3 regions of the Lysinibacillus sp. KU-BSD001 genome follow, and region 1 is predicted to be linked to each of the others. Evidence: riboswitches for the same ligand, from Rfam matches in the RefSeq annotation. Region 1 holds a riboswitch; each other region holds the start of a gene.
What was found. Region 1 has a riboswitch for cyclic di-GMP ahead of AAGS61_RS14730 (NPCBM/NEW2 domain-containing protein). Riboswitches for the same ligand answer to the same signal wherever they lie in the genome.
Positions count from the first base shown of each region.

Region 2: another riboswitch for cyclic di-GMP. It lies ahead of AAGS61_RS11415 (hypothetical protein); the one in region 1 lies ahead of AAGS61_RS14730 (NPCBM/NEW2 domain-containing protein).
Region 3: another riboswitch for cyclic di-GMP. It lies ahead of AAGS61_RS16860 (OmpL47-type beta-barrel domain-containing protein); the one in region 1 lies ahead of AAGS61_RS14730 (NPCBM/NEW2 domain-containing protein).

Region 1 is NZ_JBDQZI010000010.1:123,848-127,135, forward strand. Features, by position in the region: gene hutI (imidazolonepropionase) at 1-1,136, shown strand, start outside; cyclic di-GMP riboswitch class I at 1,356-1,441, shown strand; gene AAGS61_RS14730 (NPCBM/NEW2 domain-containing protein) at 1,599-3,288, shown strand, end outside.
Region 2 is NZ_JBDQZI010000006.1:205,255-208,542, reverse strand. Features, by position in the region: cyclic di-GMP riboswitch class I at 1,041-1,127, shown strand; gene AAGS61_RS11415 (hypothetical protein) at 1,326-1,700, shown strand; gene AAGS61_RS11410 (hypothetical protein) at 1,743-2,456, shown strand; gene AAGS61_RS11405 (methyl-accepting chemotaxis protein) at 2,501-3,288, shown strand, end outside.
Region 3 is NZ_JBDQZI010000013.1:107,568-110,855, forward strand. Features, by position in the region: gene AAGS61_RS16860 (OmpL47-type beta-barrel domain-containing protein) at 1-1,495, opposite strand, end outside; cyclic di-GMP riboswitch class I at 1,588-1,673, opposite strand; gene rlmH (23S rRNA (pseudouridine(1915)-N(3))-methyltransferase RlmH) at 2,083-2,562, opposite strand; gene AAGS61_RS16870 (CxxH/CxxC protein) at 2,653-2,817, opposite strand; gene AAGS61_RS16875 (S1C family serine protease) at 2,971-3,288, opposite strand, start outside.

The sequences.
Region 1 (3,288 bases):
TTGCGATTGGTCCTCTCGCTGAAATCAAAAAACAATTTGCCGAGCAAGTGGCACAGGCAGACGTTGTGGACGCAACGGGCAAAGTCGTCATGCCAGGACTTGTCGATTGCCATACGCACCTTGTCCATGGAGGTACACGTGAACACGAATTAAATATGCGTTTACGCGGTGCTACCTACATGGAAATTATGAATGCGGGCGGTGGTATTCACTATACAACAACCAAAACACGTGAAGCTTCTTTTGATGAATTATATGAAAAATCTTATAAAATTTTAAATCAGTTTTTAACATACGGTGTCACAACAGTTGAAGCAAAATCAGGCTACGGTCTAGATTGGGAAACAGAAAAAAAGCAGCTGGAAGTAGTAAAAAAATTACAAGAAACACATGAAATCGACCTTGTTTCTACATTCATGGGTGCCCATGCTGTACCAAGTGAATATAAAGGACGCGAAGATGATTTTGTGGATGCAGTCATTAACGAAATGCTACCGAAAGTAGCGGAGCTAGGTTTAGCAGAATTTAATGATGTTTTCTGTGAAAAAGGCGTCTTCACACCCGAACAATCTCGAAAAATTTTATTAGCTGGGAAGGACTACGGTCTAACACCAAAAATTCACGCGGACGAAATCGAACCGTATGAAGGAGCTGAACTTGCCGCGGAGCTTGGTGCCATTTCTGCAGAACACTTATTAGTAGCATCTGATGAAGGTATTGAAGCAATGGCAAAAGCCGGCACAATTGCCGTACTATTACCGGGAACAGCATTTTTCTTACGTGCCCCTTTTGCACGTGGACGACTCATGATTGATCGCGGTGTACCTGTTGCAATTTCTAGCGATTTCAATCCAGGCTCATCACCGACAATTTCTTTACCATTCATCCAAAATTTAGCTTGTATGAATATGGGGATGACAATGGAAGAAGTACTTGTTGCTACAACGATTAACGCCGCCTATGCGATTAATCGTGGTGAGAAAATTGGCTCTTTAGAAGTTGGTAAAAAAGCTGATATCTTATTACTCAATGTACCAAACTATAAACAATTGCAATATTTCTACGGCATGAACCATACAAATACAGTTATTAAAGCAGGCAAAGTCGTAGTAAAAGAAGGCGCATTTATTCGATAAGAATATTGGTTATAATTAATAGAATGGGGACACACCAATTCGTCAACGTTTAGGCGAACTGGTATGTCCCCCTTCTCTACCTACCCTATTACCTATCATTTAGTGAGTTCACTTTTTGTTCACTTAATCTCCTCGCCCATTTAACCTAATGAGCAGTAATAAATTTAGGGCTAATTGTTCTTTGGAAATAATTCTCACTATGCTATTCTTTAAGTAGAAAAATTGAATAGGCAAACCTAAAGAAATTTAGGGACGCAAAGCTATAGGGACTAAGGTTTATACAACTATGTCAGCCAGTTGCCGAAGAGTACATTCTACTTTTTGTTTAGTAAGGCACGATTAAAAACGAAGCATTTTTGTGTGGAGTTTTTTAAAGATGCCCTTATGTGAAATTAAGCTACTCTTTTTTGAGTAGCTTTTTTATGTGCTTCTTAGGAATTAAATCATCAGGAGGAATTATGTATGAAAGTTATTAAGATGGCATCCGTAGCGGCCTTGGTCTTCAATTTAGTCGGCGGCCCAATAAATGTGTTAGCGAGTGAAAGTCCGAATGGGAGCACCGTCACGACAACAGCCCAAGCTAATATGGCGACTGCTTCCATTAAGAAATTTGATTTATACGGAAAAGACATTTTAAGTGCCTACAATGACGTATTTAAAATAGCCAACACGAATATTAAATCGATTACAAACAATGGTGGAAAATATTATAGCTCTACGATTGATAAAGCAATCGATGGCGATATGAATACACACTGGGAAACAGGTAAGCCAAATAGCGCCACATTCACAAATGAAGTTGTCATTAATTTTAATGAAACGATGACATTGAATCGTATTGTTTACGCGGCTCGCCAAGAAAGTGTACGAGGGAAAGGTTTTGCCCAACAGTTTGACATCTATAGCTCCCCGACAGACACAGGTGATAATTTTACGCTCGTATCTTCAGGTGAATATACAGGTTCTACTGGCGATATTGTAGAAATTCAGTTTGCCCCTACTACGTTTAAGCGCGTAAAATTTGTCTTTAAAAAAGCAAATCAAGACTGGGCAAGTGCAGCAGAATTTCAATTTTATAAAGAAGATCCTTTAACAGAAAAAATAAACAGCCTATTTACGAACGGCTTAATGAATGAATTAAAGCCTGAATTTGCTTCATTAAGTGTTATCAATCAATTAGAGGCAGAGGCTGCTACACACCCATTAAAGGAGCAGTTACAAGTAAACTTACATATCGCAAAAGATATACTCAATAATGTCAATGTTTCGAACGAGGCAATCGTCACTGCATCACAACGAGGGAACTCGAGTACAGAAGCAAGAGAGCATCAAATTGCCAGAACCTCTTTCTCTTTAGATACATTTGGCCGATATGTCGTGCCGGGTGAGACGATTCAAGTTTTTGTGGATGCCAATGAAAATGGCGTCATGCCGAACTTAATTTTAGGACAAATAGCGGATGATAAAAACGGCTGGATTAGAAGATATTCATTAAAACCAGGGTTAAATACGATAACAGCTCCTTCCTATGACAATATGAAACCTGCCGTTGTCTATGTAGAAAACCCCGCGTTACCAAATGAGCAAGCTTATGCACCGAAAGTACGATTAGTTGGTGGTACAGCCTTCCCTGTTTACTATCACGGCAAAACGGACCCTGCAGCGTTTGAAAAAGAGTTAGAAGCATATGTGGCGAACATTAGTACAAATGACAATGACTTTGCCAGTGGCATCCCGAAAGACGTTATCTATAATGTGGCAGAGCTTGTTTCTGAAAACAATACAATTTCTACAACTGCTGCTGGTGCACTAAAAGGCATACAGGAATTAAAACCGACAGGCAAAACAGTAGCAGACACAATGAATGACTGGGAAAGCATGTGGAAAGAGTTCCAAACAATTAGCGGTTATACAGAAAACGATCGCCGCTTTAATGCAAAGTTTACTTCAAGGGTGTTTACGAAAGGACCTTATGGATGGTCTGACTGGGGATACACAGGATATAACGGTGGGAACTCCCCTAGAAGAGATGATGGCTTCTTCAAACAAATCGTAAAACCATTTGGTGTTTCTGGTAATGATGGTTGGGTTTATTTCCATGAATGGGGCCATAACATTAATAACTCCACGATGGAACACGGTGAAATCACGA
Region 2 (3,288 bases), on a different contig from region 1:
AAAAACAAATAATCTACCCAGAAATTATAAATTAATAACATAACAAAAGTGATCAAAGAGATTGATTTTCAAACGGCTTTTTATTTGTTAATGATTGTCTAATCAGAAGTTTAAGATCTCAAACAATCTAGTATTCCAGAAATGAATTATTGTTTTTTTACAAAATGCTTAGAGAAAAAGAGTTTAATCCTGCATCTGCAAGAAAAAAGGAATATCAACAGTAACAATTAACACACGTTTAAAAGCCATTAGAGCATCTTTAAATTTTTGTATCGTAAACGGCACACTATAAGACGGAATAAAAGTAGTTGAGCCCTTTAAGTATGAACAATTATAAGTGCTTTTACAGCAGCCGCATTTACATTCTTTTGTGGGTGTAAGGAATTATATGTTTATGCTGTTATTGCTCGAAACAGGTATGTGTAGGAGCGAATTAGCAGGAGTTTGTGTTCAAGGTATAAGGAATGAATGTAAACTCTATATAAGAGACAAAAAACGTATAAAGAGCGGATTGTGCCTAAACTGTAGTTTCTTTTCATTTGAGTTACTAATTACCTTGTACTTTGATTTAGCACGATAGACTACCAATCCATTTGAGGTGTTTTCACTTATTGTAAAATATCTCTTCACACGTAGATATAGTAACGTCAATAATTGTGTTCGACTGTTTATTTTGGCGCATTAGCTCCTTTCATAAATTTCTTTGGTGATAATTTACTCCTCCGTAGATGATTATTTTTTATTTATAACAATGATTGTTATTGTTCTTCTCATAATATGGTAAATATAGGATATAAGTAGTGGTAAAATAATTCCACACTACCTCCTTTCTTACTCTCCTTGCCACCAGAGAAGGAGTAGAAACTACCTCTTTATATAATCTTCTAATGCTACCTTATTATTTACTTATTTCTAATTATTATCAAAAAAATACTCGAATGAGTCTAATATTCTTTAGAAAAAGTACTAGTATAGAAAAAAAATTACAAATAATTTATACTATTAACATATTAATGTGGTATTATTATGATTTTTCTTTAAATTGAAAAAGGCAAACTTGTCGAAAGATAAGGACGCAAAGCTACGAGTCTAACATCCTTCTGGATAATGATAGTCGGGTTGCCAAGATCATAAGTGATTGGTTGGCTATCCTAATTATTATAAGGGATAGTTTTTTTTTGTTTAGAAAACGTTAGGCAATAGGTGCAATCAGTCATAGTCACAGGTGGAATGCTATCTTGGTGTAGTTGTTTGAGTAGCATTCACATAAAAACATGCAAACGCTATCAATGGAAGGATAGCTAACGATAAAAAGGAGATTAGAGATGATAGTCGTTGATAAACCGAAATATAAAATGGCGATTTATGAAGCAAAAAAAGAATTACACGTTCAAATACAAGGGTTTCTGAAAGCGGAAGTTGTAGAGGAATATTTAAACGATTTGCAAGAGACATTGGCAAAAGTACCGAAACATGCGTATACATTTGTAGCGGATGGCACTTATCAATCACCTGTTCCTTCAAAGATTTCGGCAGAGCTAGGGCAAACACTCATGTTTTATGCATCACTAGGTTTCAAAGATATTGTGATTGTTAATCCACGCTCTAAAATTGCATATGTGCAAGTGCGAAATGCTTTAGAGGGAGTTAACTTCCCAGGAACAGTAGTGGATAATGTTTCGCAATTAGCAATGCGTTAGTCTTGAATGAACTATAATGACATCTTAGAGAGGAATTTTACCATGCAAACGATTGAAGCTTTATATACATATGAAATCCTTACAAAGGACCAGTCTGATTTAATTGAAAAAGCAGCAGCGTGTATCGCAAGCACATTTATTGGAGTAGATGTTGCTGGCAAATGGGTGCAAGAACCAATCATTGGGTACGCCCTAGAATTACCTTACGAAGATTTTTATCAATTTACAAAGGAATATATCGAGACAAATGCTCACCAAGGCTACTGTGCTGTTGCACTAGATGAAGAGAAAAATGTGGTAGGTGCACTGGTTGGGGATACAAATGCCCTTGAAATTATTGAAGGGGATATTTTTGACGGCACGTTTGCTGATATGAATGTAGTAATGCGTGTATTAGAGGATATCGATATTCGTTTCCTAGAAGATTATAAAAAGCGCTATGGGAAAGATATGGAAGATGGAGAAATACTGCATTTATTTTTATTAGGTGTCATTGCGGAGCATAATCGTCATGACATTGTACAAAGTTTAAGCGATATATTAATAGAAAGAGCAACAAAAGAAGGCTTACGACTTGTGTTAGGAGAAGCAACAAATCCGAAGTCCATGCGTTTGATGGAGAAGTATCATGGCATGACAAAATATGTAGACGTAGAAGGAAACTATATTGTTCATAAATACGAAAACAATGAGCGGTTAAGTCATATTCCATCGACTGTAGCAGATGGCATTTACATCATTGTAAAAGAACTTTAAAATTTCATCGTTAATACATTAGTAGAATAGGAGATTTTTTTTTCATGGAAGCGATTATGCTGGGGATTATTGTAGTTTTATTATGTACATCGTTGTATTTTGGTTACCAATATTTTTCGCTTAAACGTCATTCCGATATAACGCATGAGGTTATAAACGGAATGGGGGAATTATCAGTAGATCAAGTAACAGCGCAATTTTATTCATTCGCAAAAAATGTGAATGAAAAAGGTGAGAACCTTACGGAACATGGGGAATATGCAGCTGAGAAGGCTGATATTGTAAGGGCTGCAATCGATGAGGTAGGGAAAGGATTGAAAAAGCAATTAGTTGCTACTGAAGAGAGCTCTACTTCGATCGAAGATATGACAGAAGCGATCGAAGAACTATCTATCAGATCAAACCAAATTTCAGAGCAATCCAATACAACGTTAGAATTGACGCAAGAAGGTAACGAAAAGTTAAAAGATTCGATGGTAAAAATGGAGCAATTTAATCAAACGATTAATACAACATTTGATGCAATCAATATACTTGGGGAAAAATCGCATGAAATTGGTATGATTGTAAAAGTTATTACAGGGATTTCAGAGCAAATTAATTTATTAGCATTGAACGCAGCGATCGAAGCAGCTCGTGCAGGTGAGCACGGCAAAGGGTTTGCTGTAGTTGCTGATGAAGTGCGTAAATTAGCTGAACAATCACGTCAGTCAGCTGCTGAAGTATCGAATATTGTAAAAAATATTCAAGAAGAGACGGACAAAGTCGTCACATCAATGAATCAAGGAACAGAAGAGTTTGCACAAACGAATACAACCATTTTAGAAATTGG
Region 3 (3,288 bases), on a different contig from region 1:
ACGTAACATCATTAAGATTTGCAATTGTATATGTTACGTTTGATGGGGGAAGCATCGTTACCGATTCTACAGTTACCGTTATTTGACTTCCTTCTGCTGATTCCCCAAAGCGGCTACTTACAGAATAAACTTCATATACGGATTCCCCACCAGGGATATTCGTATAAGTTACACTCGTCCCTGTTACTGTACTCTTTAATATTTTTTGACCATCGATAATTTGATATACTTTATAGCTTGTCGCATTTGCAGCAACGTTCCATTTTAACGTAACATCATTAAGATTTGCAATTGTATATGTTACGTTTGATGGGGGAAGCATCGTTACCGATTCTACAGTTACCGTTATTTGACTTCCTTCTGCTGATTCCCCAAAGCGGCTACTTACAGAATAAACTTCATATACGGATTCCCCACCAGGGATATTCATATAAGTTACACTCGTCCCTGTTACTGTACTCTTTAATATTTTTTGACCATCAATAATTTGATATACTTTATAGCTTGTCGCATTTGCAGCAGCGTTCCATTTTAACGTAACATCATTAAGATTTGCAATTGTATGCGTTACGTTTGATGGAGGAAGCATTGTTAGTGATCCTATAGTCACCGTTATTTGACTTCCTTCTGCCGATTCTCCAAAACGGCTACTTACAGAATGAACTTCATATACGGATTCCCCACTTGGAGTGTTCGTATAGGTAACACTCAATCCTGTTACTGTACTCTTTAATATTTTTTGACCATCAACAATTTGATATACGTTATAACCTGTTGCATTTGTAGAAGCAGACCATTTTAACGTTATGTCATTGACATTTGCAATTGTATACGTCAAATTCGTTGGTGCTACCATTTCTGGATGAACACTTGTTGCGCTTACAGTATTAGAAATTGGCGACTCTCCATATTTAGAGTTAAATGACGAAACCGCGTACGTGAAGTCTCCTTCTGGAGCATTTGAAATCGTATACGTTTTACCTTTTACTGTAGTAACTAAAGTGTTCTCACCATTTAGTCCAATTTGGTACACTTTATACTCTTCCGCATACTGAGAAGTCGTCCAGCTCAAGTTAATGTCATTTACGTTTTGTAAAGTGTACGTAAGTGTTGGTGCTGCCATCGTTGGATAAACGACATTCACTGTGATAGGTTCACCAGGACCAGACTCTCCATTAGCACTTAATGTTGAAACAACATATGTGTAAGATCCTTCTGGAAGGTCATTAATCGTGTAATTGTTCGTAGTAACTGTACCATGTGATATTAATTGACCTTCTGTAATTTCATATATTTTATAGCCAGTGGCACTGACTACCGAACTCCAAGTAAGCTTCACATCATCTGCTGTGATATGTTGGTAAGCAAGGTTACTTGGCGGCAGAATGCTATTATCTGTTGCTCCCAAAACATTTTTCATTGGAAACAAGAATATTTGCAAAATTAACACAAATGCTATTAATACCGAAATTTTACTTGATACACTTTTACCCATGTTCTTTACCCTACCTTTCAGTAGTGAATTAGGAAAAACGCGCATAAAAATAAGCCTCTTAACAAGGCTCAAATAAAAGGACTCTGAATCCTTGCGGTAACCGGCTGCCATCCACATAGCGTGGTCCAGGCCCTTGGCTTTGCGTCTCACGATTTCTCGTGGTTTGCCTTTTTCACTTGGTTATTTTATATGTTACAAGGCTATCATAATACCAAATCCACATACACGAAACTACCTTTATACCTATCTATATCTATTTTTCCCTATCTCTATCTATCTTTAATTTACTCTAATATAGTTTAATGGTCATACATAAATATTGATAAATTCCTAATACAACAATTGGTTGAAGCTGCAATGAGTATTTAGATACGCTTTATGATTTAAATACGGAACTTTATAATGTAATTTAAGTTACTCTAAAAAATTATTTAATTTCATAGGGAAAAATGGAAAAATTCCCGAAGATCCTCAAACAATTCAACTCCAATTAGCAAATAAAGCACCTAATTAAAATAAAAAACTGTACCTTGTTATAATCACTTAAATTATAACGAGGTACAGTTCATATATTGTAAAAACTTCATTTACTTATGGTAAGGTTCCCCCTTAATAATCCTAAAACTCCGATAAATCTGTTCGACCAACACAAGCTTCATTAGTTGGTGGGGGAGGGTCATTTTGCCAAAGCATAGTTTTTCGTCAGCGCGTTTTAATACATCGTCATGTAGACCGAGTGAGCCACCGATGATGAAGGCGACTTTGCTTTTGCCGTATGTCATAAGTGCATCGAGATCGGCTGCCATTTGTTCGCTCGTTTTCATTTTGCCATCTAACGCAAGTGCGATGACATATGTACCGTCATTGACTTTTGCTAGAATACGCTCGCCTTCCTTTTTCTTTACCTGCTCCATCTCTGCATCTGATAATTGCTCGGGTGCCTTCTCGTCTGGCACTTCTACAAAATCGAGTTTCGCATAGCTAGAAAGACGTTTCGCATATTCATCAATTCCCATTTTTAAATACTTCTCTTTTAATTTTCCAACTGATATGATGGTAATATTCACAACTTATCCACCTTTACATTTCATTTACAAACACGTTATCCACAAAAGTTATCCACATATCCACAGACATTTTCTATATATTGTGTAAAGTTATTTACTTGATACAATATATGTTGCATGCTCTTCACAGTAAGCACATTTTGTGGATAACTTTTCCGCATCTAATATTTTTTCCATAATTGGAAAGTCTTCGGTCTCTGCTACGAACATGTCTAACGCATGATCTATATGGGTTTCACAGCTATATTTTTTCATTATTTTCTTCCTCCAATAGTTTGAAATTTCCACAAACTTATTCACAATTTTCTCGGAATTATCCACAACCATTGTAACAAACAAAAAACAAGTAGGAAAGAAAAGCCTTTCTTTCACTACTTGCTGTGAAAAGTTTTATTCAGTTATCCACAGTTATGTCGTACTTTCTTTTAATACTAAGTTTAATTCAACTACTTTTCCTGCGCGATATACTTTGACACTTAATGTATCGCCAATGTTTGTTTTTGTATATAAGTGCTGGCGAAGATCGATGCTGTTCTCAATTGGTTGACCGTCCATTTCAAAAATGACATCATATTGTTTCATCCCCGCTTGATCGGCTGCAGAGCCTTCTACCACTTCAGCGACAACTACACCTGTTGTAATCCCTTCAGGTAATTGTAATGTTTGCGCTTGATAAAATGCTGGCACATCGGTTAAATCCATTAATGAAATACCCATTGCTGGACG